Regions from separate parts of the Pseudoalteromonas sp. CO109Y genome, predicted to be linked through region 2. Evidence: predicted binding sites of a transcription regulator. Region 2 holds the regulator's gene; the other holds the start of a gene.
The links. Region 2 encodes LexA, which represses DNA repair genes until DNA is damaged. Its sites were predicted from a motif close to TACTGTATNNNNATACAGTA; they were not measured.
Positions count from the first base shown of each region.

Region 1 (10,188 bases), on a different contig from region 2:
AATCAAGGGTTATAGTGACAAATTTAACTCAAACGAACAAAAAGCACACAAACCAAAGCTAAAAAGCACGCTGATGAGGACTAATCATTTTTTGCCACTCCCAATCAGGGTGGCCCATCACAATAAAGTCAGGGTTTTCTGTGCTTTCTCGTTGATTGTAAGTTAACGGGTTGAATTCGGCATCGGTAATACAGCCACCCGCTTCTTCAACAATCACTTGTGACGCCCCAGTATCCCACTCACCCGTTGGCCCGATACGTAAAAAACAATCAGCTTTACCCTCTGCGATGATACAAGCCTTTAATGAACATGAGCCTAATGCCACCGTTGCAAACTGAGTATTTAAATACTGACTGACCGCTTCAATTTTTTGTCTGCGGCTTACAGCTAAGGTTAAATTATCAGGTGTTGCCACCGAAATTTGCTGATCTTGGCCATTTTCACGTTTAAATGCGCCATTTTGATAACTAGCAAAATAAGTCACTTGTTTCGCTGGCCAATGAATAACACCCAGCACAGGGCGATTATTTTCAACTAACGCGATATTAACGGCAAAATCACCGCTTTCGAGAATAAACTCCCCAGTACCATCCATAGGATCTAGCAGCCAATAACGGTGCCAATCTTTTCTGTCTGCCAGCGCCGGAATGGGTGTTTCTTCTGACATAATTGGAATATCAGGGGCTAGGGTCTTCAAACCAGCCATTAATACATCGTTCGATGCTAAGTCAGCCTTAGTGACCGGAGTATGATCTGACTTTTGCTCAGCACCAATATCATCCTGCTGATAAATGGCCATAATGGCATCGCCAGCTTGCTCAGCTAACCGAATACACGGTTCTAAAAAATCATTCATTGCCCGCTCCCGACTCTAAGTACTTTGTTAATAATAGCAAAGCTGCGACACTTCGTGCTTCAGTAAAGTCTTCTTGTTGCAATAATGATTGCCAATCAGTTATTGGCCATTTAACAACAACAAGCGGTTCAGGCTCATCACCAGGTAAGGTTTCAGGGTAGAGATCTTCAGCATACAAAATATGCATAGTGGCATTAAAGTAACTCGGCGCCATGCTGACTTTTTTAAGTTCAGCAAAATGTTTAGCACCAAAACCAACTTCTTCTTTAAGCTCACGGTCTGCAGCTTGTTGTGGTGTTTCGCCTGGGTCAATTAAGCCCTTTGGAAAGCCCAACTGATAATCATTGGTGCCTGCACAATATTCTCGCACTAATAACAGTTCATTATCGGCCGTTACTGGCACAATCATAACTGCCCCTCTGCCACCGCCACGAATTCTTTCGTATTGCCTTTGCTCATCATTTGAGAACTTCAATTCGAGAGATTCAACAGTAAATAGTCGACTTTTAGCGACAACTTCATTAGACAAAATTTGCGGTGGTGTAGGATGCTTTTTCTGTGTCATTGGCATTAATTTGCTATCATGGCAGTTATGCTCATCATAAATCTTTTAAAGTGAATTGCCTATGTTAAATTGGTCAAAAATCGATACTGTGTTGTTAGATATGGATGGCACCCTACTCGATTTGCATTACGATAATTACTTTTGGCTAACTGTTATTCCCGAGCAATATGCGCGTAAACATAAAATCAGCTTAGACGAAGCAAAAGCTGACATTTTACATCGTTATCAACAAGTTCACGGACAAATTAATTGGTACTGCTTAGATTATTGGCAACAACAACTTGATTTACCAATTATGGCGCTGAAACGTGACATTCAACATTTAATCAGAATTCGTGAAGATGTTCCGCCATTCTTAACTGAACTGAGAAAAGCAGGCAAACAATTGATCATGCTTACTAACGCGCACCCAGATTGTGCCATGTTAAAGTTTGAAAATACTGCTATCGATAATTACTTAGATGGTGTGATCTCAACTCATCAATATGGCGTGAGTAAAGAGCATCAACCATTATGGCAACAAGTACATCAAGAATGGCAGTTTGATAAGGAACGGACTTTATTTGTGGATGACAGCCCTGCCGTGCTAGATGCGGCAAAAGAGTTTGGTATTGGTCATATACTTGCGGTTGCCAACCCTGATAGTCAGCAACCGCATAAGCAGTTCGATGGCTTTTTATCAACCATCGATTTTCGTGAGCTTATACCCGTTGAATGATTACTTCGGGTAACGCTGCTCTAAGCCTTGGTATACAAGTTTTGCAAAATCTGCATGCTCTGTATCGAGGCTTTTTACCACTTCAACTAAGTGCTCGTTATCTTCTTGGCCATTCCATACCTTGATATAGCTACCGTCTTTGTAGCCATGATCTTGGCGGAAGAAATTCAAGGTGTTTTTACCAACGTAGCCACGGTATAAATCATCGATATCCATACCGATTTGCGCCATACAACCTGCAAATGCAGCGGCATTAAAACTCTTTTCAGCAACAGCTGACGCGGCTAATAATTCGAGTGTTTGTTTAAAGTCATCGGCTTGAACTGGCGCACTTAACTCAGCTTCAAGTTTCGCAGCTAACTGCTCATAGCTGGTTTCACCATCAATGCGTAAAGATAAACCAAAATGGAAAATATCAACTAACTCTAAAATAACTTGTTCTGTATCTGGGGTTTGTTTCTTCCACCACTTCCAACCGTAGTGATCCAGCATTTCAGCACACTCAACCCAAATTGCACGATACCATTCAAAACCTTGGCTAAACCATTGCTCATGAACTTTGGTATTCATCGCATTTTGCATCTCGAGCATAACAACGAGTTTTTGTAAATTAGCAGACATTCTTTATCCCAACTTGCATTTTTTATTTGCCTATATACTACAGTTAAATTTGAGTTTGATGTAGGTAAAGATGAAATAAATCCCGCAACAATCAGGTCATCTTTGCAGTTGATAAAAATAACCGAGGAAGCCCATGTTTAAATCTCTACTCATTAGTGCACTGTTTGTACTATCAAGCCAAGTTATCGCTGCAACTGCGACCAATATTGCGGAGTCAGCAGAGCAAGTTAGTCCGTTATTACCTGGCTTAACGGTGCCAAATGTTGAATTGAAAGACCAATACGGTAAAACCGTCTCGCTAGCTGAGCGCTTTAAAGAAAAAACTACCGTGCTGATTGTTTATCGTGGTGGCTGGTGCCCATATTGTTCAAAACAATTGGCCAGCGTGCAAAAAATAGAGAAAGAATTAGCAAGCTTAGACGCGCAACTAATTGCCGTTTCACCAGATAGCCCTGAAAAACTCGCTGAAACAAAAATTACAGCTCCTAGCTATCAATTGCTTTCTGACGACAGCCTTACTTTGGCGCAAACGTTAGGTTTAGCATTTTATTTAGATGACAAAACAGCAAAAATTTACCGCAATAAGCTTGGGGTTAACTTTGTCTCGTTAGAAGGTGAGCCAAAAGTAGCACTGCCTGTACCAGCAGTATTTGTGATAGATACAAATGGGTTAGTTCATTTTCAATACGCCAACCCAAATTACAAAGTACGCTTAACAGAAGATTTATTACTAGCCGCTGTTAAATCAGTGAGCGAGCAATAAGTTAGCTACCGATAAGCAGAATATGCTTCTGCTTATCGGCCTTGTGTAAATTCTTGCCAAGATTCAATTAAATCAACAAAATCTTCAAAGCCACAGCCACTGCACAGGCCTTCTTCTTCAAGCATTAAATCATCATCTTGGTAGGCAACTAAGTCTTCGTTATCTTGATGTAATGCATGTGCTTCGAACAGCGCTTCGTCTTTATTTAATATCAAATCAATTTCTTGACCTTGTAAGGTTAAAGACTCATGACTGTTCTTAACAGCAGAGATCAACGCTTGCACCATCGCAATTTTTTCTTTTCCGACTTCTTCGTTTAGCCAACGGCCTATGATGGCGTGTTCAGAGGAAATTTTAATGCGTAAACCGCTAATAGGGTCGCGGATAAATTGATATTCCATGGAGGGTACTCTTAATACGTTATCTGCTAATTATACCGTTTGCAGCTAAACGTGGCGAGTTTAGTCGCCTTAAAACAACTCGAGCGCCTAAGTGGCGCTCGAGTTTGTGCTAATTAAATAGCTAGAGTCGCGACTTGAAGCGTGCAGCATCAATAATCGCCCATAGGTATACGATTGGCAGTAAAATAAAGCCAACTGCAACATAAATTAGTGCACCACTAATAACCCATGCTAAAAAGAATGCAATAGCCGCCATTAAACGACCTTGTACCAATTGTCCTAAACCAGGAAAAAAGATATTACATATTGCTGCGATTACATTACCGCCAGAACCTTGCTCTGCCATACTAACCTCTGTAGTTTTTAATGATTATACTTTTTATAATCACACTTTATGCCAACTTATTATGACTTACAAATCAAAGTGTTAAAAAGTAGCGTGATTTTAATTTTAGTTCTTTTTGCTAAAAATCGGTCAAATTCACAATTTTTATATCGTAATTTTAATGACTTGCCAAAATAGCTGTTTATAAAAACAGTATTTTATTTAGCCTTGCATAAACACCTGTTATACTCCACCCATTATAGATTGAAAAGGCGTAACGATGGACGTTTCTGAATTACTCGATGGCTTAAATGACAAACAACGGGATGCAGTCGCAGCCCCATTGCAAAATATGCTGGTACTTGCAGGTGCAGGTTCTGGTAAAACTCGAGTACTTGTTCATCGCATCGCATGGCTCATGCAAGTTGAGCAAGCTTCTGCATACAGCATCTTTGCGGTAACCTTCACTAACAAAGCCGCAAAAGAAATGCGTACCCGTGTAGAAGAAACGTTAAAAGCACCGGTTGGTGGTATGTGGATTGGTACCTTCCACGGCTTATCTCATCGGATTTTACGCGCCCATCACCGTGAAGCGAACTTACCTGAAAGCTTTCAAATCTTAGATTCTGACGATCAACAACGTATGATCAAACGCTTACTCAAAGCGATGAACATCGATGATAAAAAATGGCCAGCAAAACAATTTGGTTGGTATATCAGCGCGAAAAAAGATGAAGGTCTACGTCCTAAAGACATTCAAGCCTACGATATTAATGAGCAAATGATGCTGAAAGTCTATGCTGCATATCAAGAGGCTTGTGACCGTGCAGGTTTAGTCGACTTTGCAGAAATACTACTACGCTGCTACGAAGTACTTAAGAATCACCCTACTCTATTACGCCACTATCAACAGCGTTTTGCCCACATGCTGGTAGACGAGTTCCAGGATACCAATACAATCCAGTACGCTTGGTTAAAATTACTCGCAGGTAACACCAACAGTATTATGATCGTAGGTGATGATGACCAAAGTATCTATGGCTGGCGTGGCGCAAAAATTGAGAATATCAAACGCTTCTTAACTGACTTCGAAGCCGAAACCATTCGCCTTGAACAAAACTACCGTTCAACGGCAACAATATTAAAAGCGTCAAATGCGCTGATCAAAAACAATGCTGAACGCATGGGCAAAAGCCTGTGGACTGACGGCAATGATGGTGAGCCTATTTCTGTTTACGCTGCGTTTAATGAATTAGACGAAGCGCGCTTTGTTAGCAGCAAATTACGTAGCTGGCTAAATGCAGGTAATGCATTACAAGACGCCGCCATTTTATACCGTAACAATGCGCAATCTCGTGTACTCGAGGAAGCAATGCTACAAGAAGGCTTAAAATACCGTATTTACGGCGGTATGCGCTTCTTCGAACGTCAAGAGATCAAAGATGCACTGTCGTATTTACGTTTAGTGGGTAACCGTCAAGATGATGCTGCTTTCGAGCGCGTTATTAATACCCCAGCCCGCGGCATTGGTGATAAAACACTAAGCCACATTCGTGATTGTGCGCGCAATGAATCATTGCCACTTTGGTATGCCGCAAAGGCTATTGTAGAGCAACAACACCTATCTGGCCGTGCAGCAAGTGCCGTCACTAAATTCTTAGAACTTGTTGAGCATATCGAAGATAAAATCAGCGATCTCACCTTAGAAGAGCAAGCGAAATACGCCATTCAAACCTCAGGGTTAATGGCAATGTATCAAGCTGAAAAAGGTGAAAAAGGCCGTGCCCGCGTAGAAAACTTAGAAGAGCTTATCAGTGCTTGTGGTCAATACGAACTCCCTGAAGATGAAGAGTTCAGCTCACCACTACAGGGATTTTTGGCTTATACCTCACTAGAATCTGGCGAAGGCCAAGCTGATGAGCACGAAGACGCAGTGCAAATGATGACATTACACTCAGCAAAAGGCCTAGAATTCCCACTGGTATTTATGGTTGGTGTTGAAGAGGGCATGTTCCCATCGCAACAAAGTAATGAAGAGTCTGGCCGTTTAGAAGAAGAACGCCGCCTCTGCTATGTTGGTATGACTCGCGCGATGGAAAAACTATACATTAGCCACGCAGAAAGTCGCCGTTTATACGGACAAGAAAAATACCATAGCCCATCACGCTTTTTACGTGAAATGCCTGAAGACTGTATCGAAGAAATCCGTATTAAAACACAGGTTTCAAGACCGCCTGCGGCAGGTCGTTTTAGTCCATCAGTAACACATGCCGCATTTGAAGATAGCGGCTTTAACTTAGGACAACGCGTATTACACGCCAAGTTCGGCGCAGGAACAGTACTCAATTACGAAGGCAGCGGCGCACAGTCACGTATTCAAGTGAACTTTGACGACCTAGGCAACAAATGGCTTGTAACACAGTATGCAAGACTTCAAGCCTTATAATGAGTATTTAACAGCACTGTGTAATGAGCTGGTGATTGCAAAGCATCGCCAGCTTGTCATTGTGCAAGGCAGCCAAACTTGGTGCTACCAGTTTGCAAACCAATTAGCGCTTAAAAATAGCTATGTTTTCAGTAGCAGCTCATTATTAGCAAATAGTGAGTTTCCAAAACATGCTCACCAAATTCTTGGCCAAGAGTTTCATCACGCAATTTTTGATGGTTTTAGCGGCTTATATGCCGATAAACTAGCCGCGCTTGCAGGTACCGTAAAAGCAGGCGGTGTACTGATATTATTGCTGCCCGATGACGATAAGTGGCAAGACCCAGCACTCACAAGTATTACCTCTTATGGCGAAGAAATTAAACACAGCTTTTTTAATCAGCGTTTTTTCGCCAAGCTAAAATTGCAGCCACATTATTTTTCTGAGCACTCGCTTCCTATTTACCAATCAGTATCGTCAGCAACTGCAGAGATAAATTATCAGCAACAACAAGCATGTGTTGAGCAAATTATTAAAACCGCAACAGGGCGCGCTAATCGCCCTTTTGTGATCAGTGCAGACCGAGGTCGTGGTAAGTCAGCTGCTTTAGGACTTGCAGCAGCAAGTCTTCAAGATAAAAAAATCCTTATTTGTGCCACCCAAGCCAAAGCCGTACAAACAAGCTTTAAACATTTAGCCGCTGAGCTTGGTGTTAGCAAAGAGCAAAACTGTAAGCAACTAGCTAACCTTAGCTATATTGCGCCAGATATACTGCTACATGAAAAGCCTGATTGCGATCTGTTATTTGTCGACGAAGCTGCGGCGATTCCGGTTCCTATGCTATTAGAGATACTAAAAAGTTATCCACGAATCGTATTTGCGAGCACTATGGTTGGTTATGAAGGGAATGGGCGTGGTTACACGTTACGCTTTTTACATTACTTGCGCAGTCAATTTAAATCGCTAAAGACTATTACTTTGGATGAGCCAATTCGTTTTGCTAAACATGACCCTCTCGAAAATAGCCTACGCGAACTATTACTACTCGATGCAAAGTACCTAGATACGCAGAGTGGTAAGTCTTACCAATTTGAAAACATAAGCAAAGAGCAACTTGTTGATGATGAGCGGCTACTTAGCCAAGTTATGGCGCTACTGACGTTGGCTCATTACCAAACCACAGTAAATGACTTACGCCAATTGCTTGATGCCCCAGAGTTACAGCTATCGATCTGCAAACAAAAAGATGCGTTAAAAGCCGTTTGCTTAATTGCTATTGAAGGTGGCTTAGCACCAGAAATCGCAGAGCAAGTAATAAAAGGAAAGCGCAGGCCTCATGGTCATTTAATGGCGCAAACTCTGACTCAATTGAGCCGAAATACAGAAGACTTATGTAAACGCTCAGCGAGAGTCGTGAGAATAGCTGTTGCACCTGAATCTCATCAACAAGGAATTGGCTCAGCCCTGTTAAACTACTGCGAAAGCCAATTAAATAATTGCAGTTATTTTGGTGCCAGCTTTGGCGCAAATGCAGCGTTAGTTAAGTTTTGGCAAAGTAATGGCTTTAATATTGTTAAGCTTGGATTTAGTCATGACAAAGCAACGGCCGAACATGCTGCTTTAGTGATTAAAGCGTTAGATAAGCAAAGCACAGATAGCACAGCACTCTTAATAGAGGAATTTAAACAAGACCTGTCTTTGCAACTCCTTGGTCACTTTAGCTCACTTCCTTGGCAGCTTATTGCAGAGCTATTCAAAGGCTTACCAAAAAGTGACTTACCTTCTGCCTTAAATACAAGAGCTGAGCGACTGTTAACCGGTGACATTAGCCTCTTCAAAGTACAGCCATTGCTATGGAAAATGATTTGGAGCACACCAATTAGTCTAAATTTATTAGATGAACATACAAAATTCATCCTTATTCGACTAGTATTACAGCAAACCTCTGTAAATAGCTTAATCGAAGAAGCCGGTTTTACAGGTAAAAAAGACTTAGACTCACAGTTCAAAACCGCAGTGCAAGGTTGGTATGCTCACTATAAATCACTTCAAAATAACAGCCATTAAGTGTTTATGTATTTGTACCTTGCTGCTATCACAGGTAGCTTTAGCTGAACACGCACAGCCTACCATTAAACTCGGGATGTCCACTGCGCTCACAGGACCCGCAAAGCAAATAGGCGAACAACTGGCGCTTGGCAGTAATATTTACTTTAATAAAATCAACAAAGAAAACGGTATTAATGGGCAAAATATCGATCTGATATTAGCTGATGATGGCTACGAGCCAAAAAATACCGTAGTGAATACCCGCGAGTTTTTATTTGATCAAAAGATCCATGCGATTTTTGGCTCTATGGGCACACCAACAGCCCATGCAATTAAGCCCCTGCTAGATAGACACCGTATTCCATTCCTAATGCCATTTACAGGCGCTGATTTTTTACATAACAGCTCAATGCCGAATGTATTTAATCTTCGTGCGAGCTACCAAGATGAAGCCATAGAGCAAATTAACTACCTAGTTAAAGAGCGTAAGCATGAAAAAATTGGCTTGATGATCCAAGCCGATGAGTTTGGTTACATGGTAGAGAGCAATCTCGTTAACGCCCTAAAAATACATAGTATTAAACCTGTAGAAGTCGCACGGTTTAAGCGCAATAGTGATGATATTTCAAAAGCTTTAGCGCTTCTAAAGGAAAGTAAGGCAACCGCAATTTGTTTAGTCGGCACCTACAAGCCTCTCGCTGAATTTGTTAATGCAGCTAACAAACAAAACTTCAACCCAGACTATACTTCGGTGTCTTTTGTATCGAGTCATGATTTATACCAACGGGTTAAAAAGCCCGCTAACATTATGGTCACTGAAGTGGTACCTGACCCTAATAACTGTAAAAACCATTGGTGTAAGCAATTTATTGAAGATATTGAGCCATATCACACTAGTGCGAATAGAATTATATTTGAAGGTTATTTGAATGCTGTTGCACTCGTTAGCGCAGCCCAAAAATGCCCAACACCACTAAACAATCAATGCCTACTGACTGAGCTAAATCGCCTCTTTACTGATACATCAGATTTCGCTGATCTATTTAACACTCACACTTCTGGAAATAACAAAAAAATCTACCGCTCATATTTTAAAAGTAATTAGGTTAAACTACGACTAAATTACAATAATGTTCTATGCTATAGAGACTTAACAAGGCTTTGAGGGAAATATGGATCTGATTAATTTTCGAGTTGGCCAAAAGACCATTTCACTAAAAATTCTCGATATTCTTCTAACTGAGCGTTACGAAGGAAACTTAACGTCGTTGCCAAATGAAAATAAAAGCTTCATTGGAGTTAAAGATTATATGGAAACTCCAACGCCTATCTTTGATTTAGGAATTGTATTAAACAACCACTCAACCAAAGAAACCAATGCCGAATTATCCGATCTTTTAGTCGAAAGAGAGAAAGACCATTTAGATTGGCTAGATGCCTTAGAAAATAGCTTAGTGACAGGTG
Region 1 is NZ_SGPD01000002.1:256-10,443, forward strand. Features, by position in the region: gene cysQ (3'(2'),5'-bisphosphate nucleotidase CysQ) at 59-856, opposite strand; gene nudE (ADP compounds hydrolase NudE) at 849-1,421, opposite strand; gene yrfG (GMP/IMP nucleotidase) at 1,483-2,139, shown strand; gene EXT43_RS00160 (dUTP diphosphatase) at 2,140-2,760, opposite strand; gene EXT43_RS00165 (peroxiredoxin-like family protein) at 2,894-3,523, shown strand; gene EXT43_RS00170 (YacL family protein) at 3,556-3,924, opposite strand; gene EXT43_RS00175 (hypothetical protein) at 4,046-4,270, opposite strand; gene uvrD (DNA helicase II) at 4,530-6,695, shown strand; gene EXT43_RS00185 (GNAT family N-acetyltransferase) at 6,673-8,742, shown strand; gene EXT43_RS00190 (ABC transporter substrate-binding protein) at 8,705-9,829, shown strand; gene EXT43_RS00195 (CZB domain-containing protein) at 9,897-10,188, shown strand, end outside.
Region 1: the regulator LexA is predicted to act here: its motif matches at 4,446-4,465, upstream of uvrD (DNA helicase II).

Region 2 (11,717 bases):
GCTTGGTTGTCTATTTGGTCTTTAGGTGTAGATAGAATCGAGTAATAAGCAATGTCTTCGCCCATGTACTCGTAATGCCACTTCCATTGTGAGCCAGTCACTTTAATGGTGATATCGGCTTTAGAGGCATCTTCCATGGCAATTAAGGTTTTTGTGGCAGGCACAGCCATGGCGATTAAGATGACAAATGGAATGGCAGTCCAAAGTATTTCAACTTTTGTACTTTCATGAAATTGGGCAGGCTTGGCCCCTTTGGATTTACGGTGGTGTATTAAAGCCCAAAACATCACCGCAAATACGATGATGCCGATTACACAGCAGATAATAAATATCGTCATGTGTAACTCATAAACATTATTACTTATATCGGTCACCCCTTTACGCATATTGTATTGGCTATTTGCCAATGCAAGCTCAGGAAGTGCAAACAATATAAGCCACAAGGCGTAACGCAGTTTACCCATGTGACGGCTCCTTTAGATGCTATTGCAAGACGCAAAGCGAAAAGGCGATACAACAAGGTGCCCATTCGTTTTTCTTATTGTTCAGAGCGACTACGTATCATTTTGACCCACTTATGATACCGACCCCATGACTAACACCTCGCACATTTTTGTGTCTTTTTATTAATTAGGTGTTAATACAGTGTATTAACCAATTAGTTAAAAAATGACCAATAAGCAAGTTTTAATGATAATAAATGTTTATTTTGGTGCAGAAATAACAACTATAATCAGCGCTTTATTTAATGTTTAGGAGTAAGAACGAAATATAAAAAGAGAGGAAAACTGCGCTATATAAGGCTTTAAATGAAGAGTAAGGATTCACAAATCCTAATTAAGTAGTAAAATTTCAGTGGCGCACCAAATTGAGTCAATTTAATGCACCAAATTGGGAACGTTTACATCCAGTCAGCGTTACGAATAACACCTACCGCTAACCCCTCGATGTTGAACGACTCATGCTCAAGGTCAACCTCAATAGGCGAAAACTCTTCGTTCTCAGCGTGTAAAAGTACTTTGCGACCCGCTTTTTCTAGACGCTTAACTGTTACATCTTCATCGACTCGAGCTACAACTACTTGCCCGTTTTCAGCAACTTGTGTTCTATGTACTGCAAGCAAATCGCCATCCATAATACCAATGTCTTTCATACTCATACCATTTACACGCAGTAAGAAATCGGCAGCAGGTTTAAATAATGAAGGATCAACTTGGCAGTGACTTTCAACATGCTCTTGCGCCAAAATAGGTTCACCGGCTGCAACACGGCCAATTAAAGGTAAGCCTAGTTGCTCTGGCTCATCTTCTTCAATTAACTGAATACCGCGACTCGCCCCAGGCTTCATTTTGATCATGCCTTTTTTTGCCAGTGCTTTTAGGTGTTCTTCAGCAGCGTTGGCACTTTTAAAACCCAATGTTTGAGCTATTTCAGCACGCGTAGGTGGCATGCCTGTATCTTTAATAAAGACTTTAATTAGTTCTAAAATTTGCGATTGGCGTTTAGTTAATGGGCGCATACAACTGGTTTTCCATACAGTACATTTAACTGTGAGTATATACAGTTATTTGAAAATCGCAAATTTAAATTAACCCCATCATATTGCTACAAAACTAACATTGAACCACACCGAAAGATGCCATAAGGTATTAGCTTTAATTAGCAGGCTAAGGAAACACAATGAGTATTTGGCACCAACCAATCACGTTAGAGCTTTGCAAAGAGCTGGAACAAGGGATTACCGGTCAAGGCACTTTAATGAAAACTATGGGCATTGAGGTAACTGAAATTGGCGATGATTATTTAATGGCAACCATGCCTGCTATTCCTGAGCATCATAACCCTATGGGCATGGTCCATGGCGGAGCAAACGTTGTATTAGCAGAGACAGTGGCAAGCTATGCAGCCAATTTCGTGGTTGATTTCAATAAGTTTTATGCTGTTGGCCAAGAGATTAATGCCAACCACATGAAAGCGTCACGCAAAGGAACGTTAACAGCAACTGCGAGACCGCTGCATTTAGGTAAGCGAACTTCTGTTTGGGATATTAAAATTACCAATGCCGCAGGAGAGCTTTGCTGCGTATCAAGAATGACCGCAGCTGTTGTAGAGCGATAAATTCTGGCTATTTTTCAACAGGATAAATAGTAATTTCAATCCCTGCGCCAATTGCAGAGATACGTAACAAGGTATCGGCATGCAGGGGTTGGTTAAAGCATTTAGGCGAATTACCTGATTCAAAGCCTATATCAAATGTACGCTTTGAGCACGATAACCACTGTTTTAATGCATTGCGCGAGCAAGACTCAATAAGCTCGCAAAGCTGGTTAATTGCTTTATCTGGAGAGCTGATATCTGCGGTTGCTTCAATACGTGCTAGTTGGCGGTATTCATCTTGGTCATAATGTAAAACCATGGCGTTTTTCTTCAAATCAGCAACAAGCGCACTTATATCGTGCTTTGACTCAAGCTCCAGATCTACATTTAAAAATTGAATTTCCGACATACTCTCGTTTTTACCCTCTATTGATATCGACTGAAACTTTAACTCAGTTTTGTATATATACCAAATCTAGAATACAGTTAATGCGACATTATGCCGCATTGGCAATCTAGCTAAACAACCTAAAATAGCGCCCACATAACAATAATAACGGGGTAATAATGAAAAAACGCCTGTTTAAGTATGCTCGTAAAGGGCATAAATGGCTTGGCTACTTACTTGCTTTGCAGATCTTTTTTTGGCTCTTAGGTGGGCTGGTAATGAGCTCATTACCACTTGAAAAAGTGCATGGTAAGCATCTGGCTAATCGCAGTTTAAGTAGCCCATTTTTATTGTCGGACTACCCTGCTTCAATTGATAAAATAACAGCGCAATTCGAGCAAATCGAGGGTATTAAATATAGCCATTTTTTAAATACCCCGATTATAGAAGTTACATCCTTTAGCGGTACGTTTATTTTTGATGGCAGAACAGGTGCTAAAATGCCTGCACCGAGTAAAGCGCAAATCATTGAAAATGCGCAAGCTCACCTGCTTATTGACGCAAAAATAACGCAAGCGCAGTTATTAACAAAAGGGCCTAGAGAAGTCGGTCACAAAGCCAATGTTTGGCAAATTAGCTTCGATGATTGGTTAACAACAACCTTATATTTAGATAGCCAAACCGGTAAAGTTATAACTGTGCGCAGCACCCTGTGGCGCATTTTCGACTTTTTCTGGATGCTACACATTATGGATTATGATGAGCGTGAGAACTTTAACAATCCACTACTCATCAGCTTCTCAGCCACCAGCGTACTATTTTGTATTACAGGAGTTCTCTTGTTACTACAAAACGTTCGAATTAAACGTAAAAAACCAGCTACACGTGTTGGTCAATCAAAATAGGATTGCCATCTGGGTCGGTGATAATAAAACTCGCGTCACCGGCCTTTTGTATTTCTAATCCTTGTTGCTGAAATTGTGCAGCTAATTGCTCAAAGGTTGCAAATTCATCCAAAGCTTCGGCATTTTGATCCCATCCAGGATTAAAGGTCAGCATGGTTTTATCAAACATACCTTGAAACAAACCAATCAAATGTTCACCGTTTTTCATAATTAGCCAATGCTGTTCTATCTCCCCAGCAAACTCTTTGAAACCTAGCTTTTCATAAAACTGCTTTGAAGCACGAATATCTTTTACATTTAGACTTACAGAAAAAGCACCTAATAACATGGTTGTAATTCCTTTAATAAAAACGGCCTAACAACTATAGCTGAGTTGAAAAACTTTTCCTTTTTAGAATAGTCGCTCTAGAATAGCTGTTCCTGTAGTTCACTGATGTGATGGATATGCGTTTATTTTTATACTTAGCCCTTTGTTTTATTTTCACTTTTCCTATATCCGCTAAAGAATTTTCGAGCTTTTACAGTGCCAAAAAGCATTTAATTAAGAATCTACCAAGCAATAGTAAAAGCTTATATTGTGGTTGCGATATCAAGCGCCAAGGTAAAAAACTTGTGCCAGACCCTGATGCGTGTGGTTATATTCCTAGAAACTCTGTCACCCGTTCAGGAAAAGAGAATGCTCGCGCAAAAAGAATAGAGTGGGAGCACATTGTGCCTGCCTGGGAGTTTGGTCATCAATTACAATGCTGGCAGGATGGCGGTCGTAAAAACTGCGTAAAGGTCAGTGAAAAATTTCGTCAAATGGAGGCCGACATAAATAACCTTGCCCCCGCTATAGGCGAGATCAATGCTGACCGTTCAAACTTTCGCTACGGTATGGTGTCAACATCAAGCGCAAGTTACGGAGCATGTCCCGTAAAAATCGATTTTAAGCAACGCGTATTTGAGCCACCCATTTATGCAAGAAAGCAAATAGCCGATACCTATTTTTATATGCAAAAAACCTATGGCTTAAAAATATCTGATAAACAACGTAAATTATTTGAATCGTGGCAAAAGCTTGAAATAGCTGAAATTAGCAATCGAAAGTCTTTATAACTAGCAGCACATTCGTTTACATTTTAGACACTATAATTTATTGCTTTCAGATTAAGTAATTGTTAGTTTTTAAACAATTTATATAAGAAAGGAAGCACCATGTTTAAAAATAACAAACTCGCTTTAGCTGTCTTCTTAGCGGCTTCAGGCATGTCTTTATCTGGCTGCGGCGGTGGTGGCTCATCGAGCAATACCGATACCACGAATCCACCACCAACAACTTCTGAACCCACTTGGACGGCTGGTGTCTTTGATCCATCAAGCGAATTTAAAGATCAATGCGCTGTACCGCGAACTGGCAATGATCCATATAACGATAATCAACCTTACCCAGATACAGCAGGCTCTGAGTTTACCGAGAAGATGTGGCTACGTTCATGGAGTGACGAAACCTATCTTTGGTACGATGAAATAGAAGACAATGACCCAGATAACTTCAGCTCTGTCGCCGCTTATTTTGATCAATTAAAAACCTTCGAAAAAACAGACTCTGGTGCTTATAAAGATCAATTCCATTTCAGCAGGCCGACAGATGAGTATTTTCAAGAGTCGCAATCAGGTGTGGTTTCTGGCTATGGTATCAATTGGGCATTTATCAGTAATGTTCCGCCACGAGAGTTACGTGTTGCCTATTTAGAGAGTGGCTCACCAGCTGCAAATGCAGGCTTACAACGCGGTGATACTATTTTAATGGTCGACGACGTCAGCATTGACACTAATACCCAACAAGGCGTAGATATTCTAAATGAAGCGCTATTTGGACCGACAGCTGGCGACTCGCACAATTTTGTTGTACGCAGTAATGATGGCACCGAAAAATCGTTTACTCTAGTCGCAGGTAATATAACCCAAACACCTGTACAAAATGTCGATACTATTACCACAGGAGATGGCACTAAAGTTGGCTACATGCAGTTTAACAGCCATATAAGTATTGCTCAGCCTGAGCTGATAAGTGCTGTGAATAAGTTCAAAACCGACAATATCGACGAGCTTGTGATCGACCTTAGATACAATGGCGGTGGTTTATTAGCGCTTTCTTCGCAACTTGCCTATATGATTGCAGGTCCAGCCAATACGAGTGACTATTTTTACTATCAAGTCATTGAAAATGACAAGCAGCCCGAGAGCGACCCATACCCGTTTATTGATATTGAAGTCGATTATTCTACTTTCGAGGGAACAGGTAACACACTACCTGACTTAAATTTATCGAAAGTCTATGTACTCAGCACTGATAATACATGTTCAGCATCAGAAGCACTTATCAATGGCTTAAAAGGCATAGATACTGAAGTTGTTTTAATAGGTGGTAAAACCTGCGGTAAACCATATGGTTTTACCCCAACACATAACTGTGCAACCACTTACTATACCATTCAGCTAACGGGTGTGAATTACAAAGGCTTTGGCGAATACTCTGACGGCTTAGTACCAACTCCTTCACCGCAATTCGATGCAGATGTAAAAGGCTGTGAACTCGATGACGACTTTAACCACCAGTTAGGTGATAGTGATGAAACACTTCTGAGTGCAGCGCTTTATCATATTGAGAATGATAGTTGCCCAGTGGTAACGCAAAGTGTCACAGCTAAGCAAGCGACAACCTCATCTTATGCTGCTGATGAAGCTGGTATTGCGCTAAAAGCTAATACTACACTTTACAAAAATAATATGGATTTAACCCGTCCGCTACCAGCTAAGGAAGGTGATAATGAATAAAGCACTGTTCTTAACCTGCACCTTACTGGCAAGCATAGCAGGCTGTAAAAGTACTCAAGCAGAGCAACCGCAAGATGCTACGCTTGTTCGGGTAAACCCGGGAGTGATTACTGATATACAGCAGGCTATTCAGTCTGCTAAGGGCGGTGCACTGGTCACCTTAGCCGATGATGTGTTTACTAAAAGCGCAGAGTTACTGATTGACCACGGCACCAACAAAGGGCCTGATGGCCTGCCAATTATGGGTGCCCATTCAATTCCTTCTGAGAAGTTTGTGTTGCAAAAAGCAGGTGAGCAATGCCTGCTTTACTACCCCAAAAAAGAGCTCCGTATTCCACTTCCTAATGTAGAGTGCGAAGTTAACTAACAAAAGGCGCAGCTTAGGCTGCGCCTTTTACATCATAGGCTTTGGTGAGGGCCAAACACCTCATAATGAATGCGTTCACTTGCAACCCCAATACCTAGTAGTTGCTCTTTTATCATTGCCATAAAGGCGATTGGACCACACAGGTAAAAGTTACCTTTGCTTATTGGTAAGCTTTCTGCGATGTGGTTTACATCCATTAAGCCCGCAAAATCGCCCCCCTTGCTATCTTTAAACCAGGTAACACAATGTAATGAAGCGTGCGCTTGCTGTTGCTTAAATAAGTACTCTTTATAGGCAAACTGCGTCTCACTGTCGCAAGCATGCAGGTAATGAATTGGCTGATTAGGTTGATTACTTAATAGTGTTTCGAGCATCGCCATCATCGGGGTTTGACCAACTCCCGCTGAAATCAATACAACAGGCGAGTCAATTTCGCGAAGCACAAAGTCGCCTGCGGGTGGGTAAATTTCTACCTCATCCCCCTCAGTTAAGCTATGTAGGTAGTTAGATACCAAGCCTTCTTTTTTCACGCTAATACGGTAATTACAACTATTACTTTGCTGCGATAAAGAGTATTGCCTAACTTGCGTTAAATCACTGTTTGCAGGCGTTACTTTAATCCCTAAATATTGGCCTGGTAAATACGCCACAACAGGCTTTGCATCGGCAGGCGTTAATGTGAAACTACAAATTTGCGATGACTCCATACGTTTTTCTGTAATAGTGAAAGTACGGGTACCAAACCATCCTCCCGGCGCCTTTTTGGTTTTTTGATATAGCGACATCTCCTCATTAATACATACATCAGCTAATAACGAATAGGCTTCACGCCACGCATACTCAACCTCAGGGGTAAATTGTTCTGGCAATAACTCTTTTAAAGTCGCAATCAAATGTCCACCAACAATAGGATAATGCTCTGGCAAAATATGGTAACTGGTGTGTTTATGATTAATGCGCGCAAGCGCATCTTTTAACACTGCCAAGTTATCAATATTTGCCGCGTAGGCAGCTAAGGCATTAAACAGCGCAAATTGCTGAGAGCCCGATTGCTGATGTGTCATATTAAAAATATTTTTAAGCTCAGGGTTGTAGCTAAACATACGATCATAAAAATACTCAGTCACTTGAGGGCCTGCTTGTGCAAGCAACGGCAAAGTACTTTTAACAATCTGGATCGTTTTTTCAGATAACATAGTTTTTCCTATTGGAGAGATTAACCGCGGCGACCATCAACACGACGATTCACTAAGATGGGCGCACAATGAAATAAAAATAAGCTAAAGCCAGCAACCCACAGCAACGCACTTAACTGCCATGCAAGGTAATGACCTAAATAAACGGGAAGTAACGAACGTACAATGGCAGCTATCACAATGAGTACAAATGCCAAACTAATGTACGCAGGGGCTTGTAATGCGCGCCCAGTGTGACCATGAGAGACACGTACCATCATGGCGATGATCATCACACCTATGGTGCCAACAGTGATCAGATGAAGCGCATCTTTGAATAAGATAATAGGGCTGAAATAGCTCAGCGCGACGAGTATTAAACCAACCGATAAAGCCCAATAAGCCACATGTAATGACCATAGCAAAGGCACTTTTAGAATGCCTTTATGCCACCACAAAACACACCGGGCTGAATGTAAACAAGCAAGCCAAGCAAAAACCCAACCGGTGCTCATTGCGCTAAAAAATAGCTGACTCATAAAAAACCACGCAATGGCGAAAAGTGAGCTAAATACGACTAATTTATCGAGCTTGGGGGTTCCAACTTGTTCACTTAGGTTAAGGCCGCGCGCGGTAAAAAATGGCACAACTCGCCCAGCCACAACACCAACTAGCAGTGTCATGATAAGTACAGCGGTATCAACAACCCCCAGTGCCAGCGACATTTTATTAAGTACAACTAAGCTCAAAAAAATCACATTGAGCGCACAGAGCAAAGATGCGATGACAACAAATAAGTAGTTATGGCTGCTTTTTGCCTGTATCAGCATGTCAGCTAGAATAATAATTCCAGCTAGCCACCAAACGAGTTGTAGCGCACTAACAAGATAAAGGTTTAGCTGCTCGAACCCTGCAATCTCAATAAAAAAACTAAGCCTTGCAGCAAGCCAAATCATGCTAAGCAAACAAAGCTTAATACCACTTACACTCGCCACACCTGTCCATGTTTGTGCGGCGGTTAGCAAAAAGCCCATGGCAACCACGCTTGCAAAGCCAAACAGCATTTCGTGAGCATGCCAAAGCGTTGCGGGCATTGTTAGGTGCCACTGTGCATAGCCCGCCAAGATTAAAAACCAGTAACTCATAGCAAATACAGCTAAGGCACCTGCCGCCAAGAAAAAAGGCCGAAATGCTAATGCCCATAACGGCCACTGGCTGAGTTGATAAAATTTGATCTTAGTTGGCATAGGTTCAGTTAAATTAATGACTTTCATTCGTGCTCTCAGCGTTTAATTTCCCCAGCTATTGCACAGTTCAAGCCAAAAATAAAAACCATTAAATATCAATGCATTAAATTTAGACACTTGATAAACAAGTCAAAATGACACACAATTAAAAACATCAATAAAACACATTCAGGTCAAATTGACATGACGCTCAAAAAATCTCTTCTTGATGTTGCACTTGCACTTACCAAAGCAAGCAGTGTTGATCATAATTTCAGTTATCTGTTGAGCTGCATTAATGATTGGCTTGAATGTGATGCAGTTGCCTTATTATTGAAACAAGGCGATGTGTTAAAGCCCGTAGCCCTTCATGGGTTGTCGGACGATACGTTAGGAAGACGCTTTAAAATAGCGGAGCATCCGCGCTTATTTGAAATATGCCGTGGCAGTGAACCGCTAAAATTTGCCAAAGATTGTGGCCTACCCGACCCCTACGATGGTTTATTACAAAGCCAGCATGGCGACTTTCCTGTTCATGCCTGCATGGGCGTGCCGCTGCTGAGTAGCAAAGATAACAACGAACTATTGGGTGTTTTGACCTTTGATAGTTTAGATGAACATGCCTTTGACGCTTTAGCAATGAACGAGCTCAATCAACTAAAACAGCTAGCTGCAGGCTATGTTGAGCATGCCCTAACCTTGCAGCATTTTATGCAGCACGCACAGCACAACCATCAAGTTGCGCAGCAGCTTAACCTTGAGGCACTAACACGAGAAGGTGTCGAAATTATTGGTAATAGCCAAGCAATGCAGACCCTTAAAAATGATATTCAGCTGGTGGCTGCCTCAGAATTTAGCGTATTGATACAAGGCGACACAGGCGTCGGGAAAGAACTCGTTGCGCGCAATATCCATTTAAACTCAAAACGCCGCGACATGCCGTTGATCCACTTAAACTGCGCATCGTTACCAGAGAACTTAGCAGAAAGTGAATTTTTTGGTCACAGTAAAGGCGCATTTACTGGGGCACATATTGCGCGCCAGGGTAAGTTTCAACTCGCCGATGGTGGTACGCTATTTTTAGATGAAATCGGCGAGCTTCCGCTTGCTATGCAAAGTAAGCTATTGCGCGTATTACAAAGTGGTGAAGTACAAACGGTGGGGGAAGATCAGAGCCGTTATGTTGATGTCAGAGTGATTGCAGCTACCAACCGCGATTTAAAACAAGAAGTCGCTGCGGGGCGCTTTCGTGCAGACCTTTATCATCGCTTAAGCGTTTACCCATTGCATGTTGCACCGTTAAAAGAGCGCGATAGCGATGTTATTTTATTGGCAGGCTTTTTTATTGAGCAAACATCTAAAAAATTGGCAATTAAGCAACTTAAGCTTAGTAGCGATACACAGTTACTACTGCGTCAATATGATTGGCCAGGCAATGTGAGAGAGCTTGAACATGTGATCAGCCGCGCAGCACTCAAAGCCAAGCAGCAGCAATGGCAACAAAGCATTGTCACAATCGAGCCTGAGCATTGTGATATCGCTAACACGACCGTTGCTGCACCAAGCCCTGTTGTAGTTAACGAACAAAAAGCCACTCGCTTATCGCTGAAAGAGGCAACCGACGCTTTTAGTTATCAATTGATTATGCAACAACTTGAACTACATAACCTAAATTGGGCTGCCACAGCACGTAGCTTAAGTGTTGATAGAGCCAACCTTGTGCGCCTAGCCAAACGGCTAGGCATTAGCGTTAAAAAGTCTGTTTAAGCTTTTAAATCTTTAAAATAGGCTTTTAAAAGCTGACTAAATGCTTGGACTTTGGCTGTGCGATGCACCAAGTGATGCGTTACCAGCCAAAGATCCGTTGGCCAGTTTAGCTCTTTAGGAAGCACTGGCAGCAGATCAGGGTATTGGCTTGCCACTTCATGCTGTAAACCACCAATTCCTAAGCCTCTCACAATCGCCCTTGTAGCTTCTGATGTTTCAGATACCCGTAACTTAATTTGCGAAGGTTCAATATGTTGATCAACCCATGCAAAATAAGGCACTTTACCGTTATAGCCAGCCACCCCAGAAACAAAACTATGCTGTTGCAACTGCTCAATATTCTTTGGCATGCCATACTTTTCAATATAACTTTTAGAGGCATAAAACCCTGACGAAAGTTCAGCTAAATGCTGGGCAATATAGTCGCCTTCATCAGGCCGAGGACCCGCTCGCACAGCAATGTGCGCCTGACCGTGATCAAGGCGTAAACGGTTTTGATCAAGAATAACTTCGAGTTGCACTTGCGGGTGCAGACTTTGAAACTGCTCACAGACATCACTAAGCACATCAATAAAACCACTGACCGTGGTTAATAATAAACTGCCTCGCAGTTGGCTATCAGCGGCAATAATATCGTTGTGAAGTTTTTCAAGTTCAGCGTTAATCGATTTTGCAGTCGCAAACAACTTAGCGCCTATTTCTGTCACTGTATAGCCACGGGCATGGCGGTGGAATAACCGCGCATCAAGGTTATCTTCTAAATTATTGATTCTTCTAAGCACTGTGCTGTGGTGAACACCTAACGATTCGGCAGCAGCGGTTAACGTGCCGAGCCTTGCCACCTCATAAGCGACTTTTACATCTTGCCAATCATCAAATTGAATCGCCATAACGGCTCCTTGTGTGCATATACGCACATAAGTTTTGCGTTTATTTGGCTTTTCTGCAAGCTGTTTTTTGCTACAGTGAGTA
Region 2 is NZ_SGPD01000038.1:209,274-220,990, reverse strand. Features, by position in the region: gene coxB (cytochrome c oxidase subunit II) at 1-464, opposite strand, end outside; gene lexA (transcriptional repressor LexA) at 902-1,519, opposite strand; gene EXT43_RS15675 (hotdog fold thioesterase) at 1,681-2,118, shown strand; gene EXT43_RS15670 (hypothetical protein) at 2,126-2,506, opposite strand; gene EXT43_RS15665 (hypothetical protein) at 2,665-3,390, shown strand; gene EXT43_RS15660 (VOC family protein) at 3,365-3,718, opposite strand; gene EXT43_RS15655 (endonuclease) at 3,835-4,488, shown strand; gene EXT43_RS15650 (S41 family peptidase) at 4,588-6,210, shown strand; gene EXT43_RS15645 (hypothetical protein) at 6,203-6,577, shown strand; gene hmpA (NO-inducible flavohemoprotein) at 6,610-7,773, opposite strand; gene EXT43_RS15635 (NnrS family protein) at 7,794-9,026, opposite strand; gene norR (nitric oxide reductase transcriptional regulator NorR) at 9,183-10,745, shown strand; gene EXT43_RS15625 (LysR family transcriptional regulator) at 10,742-11,635, opposite strand.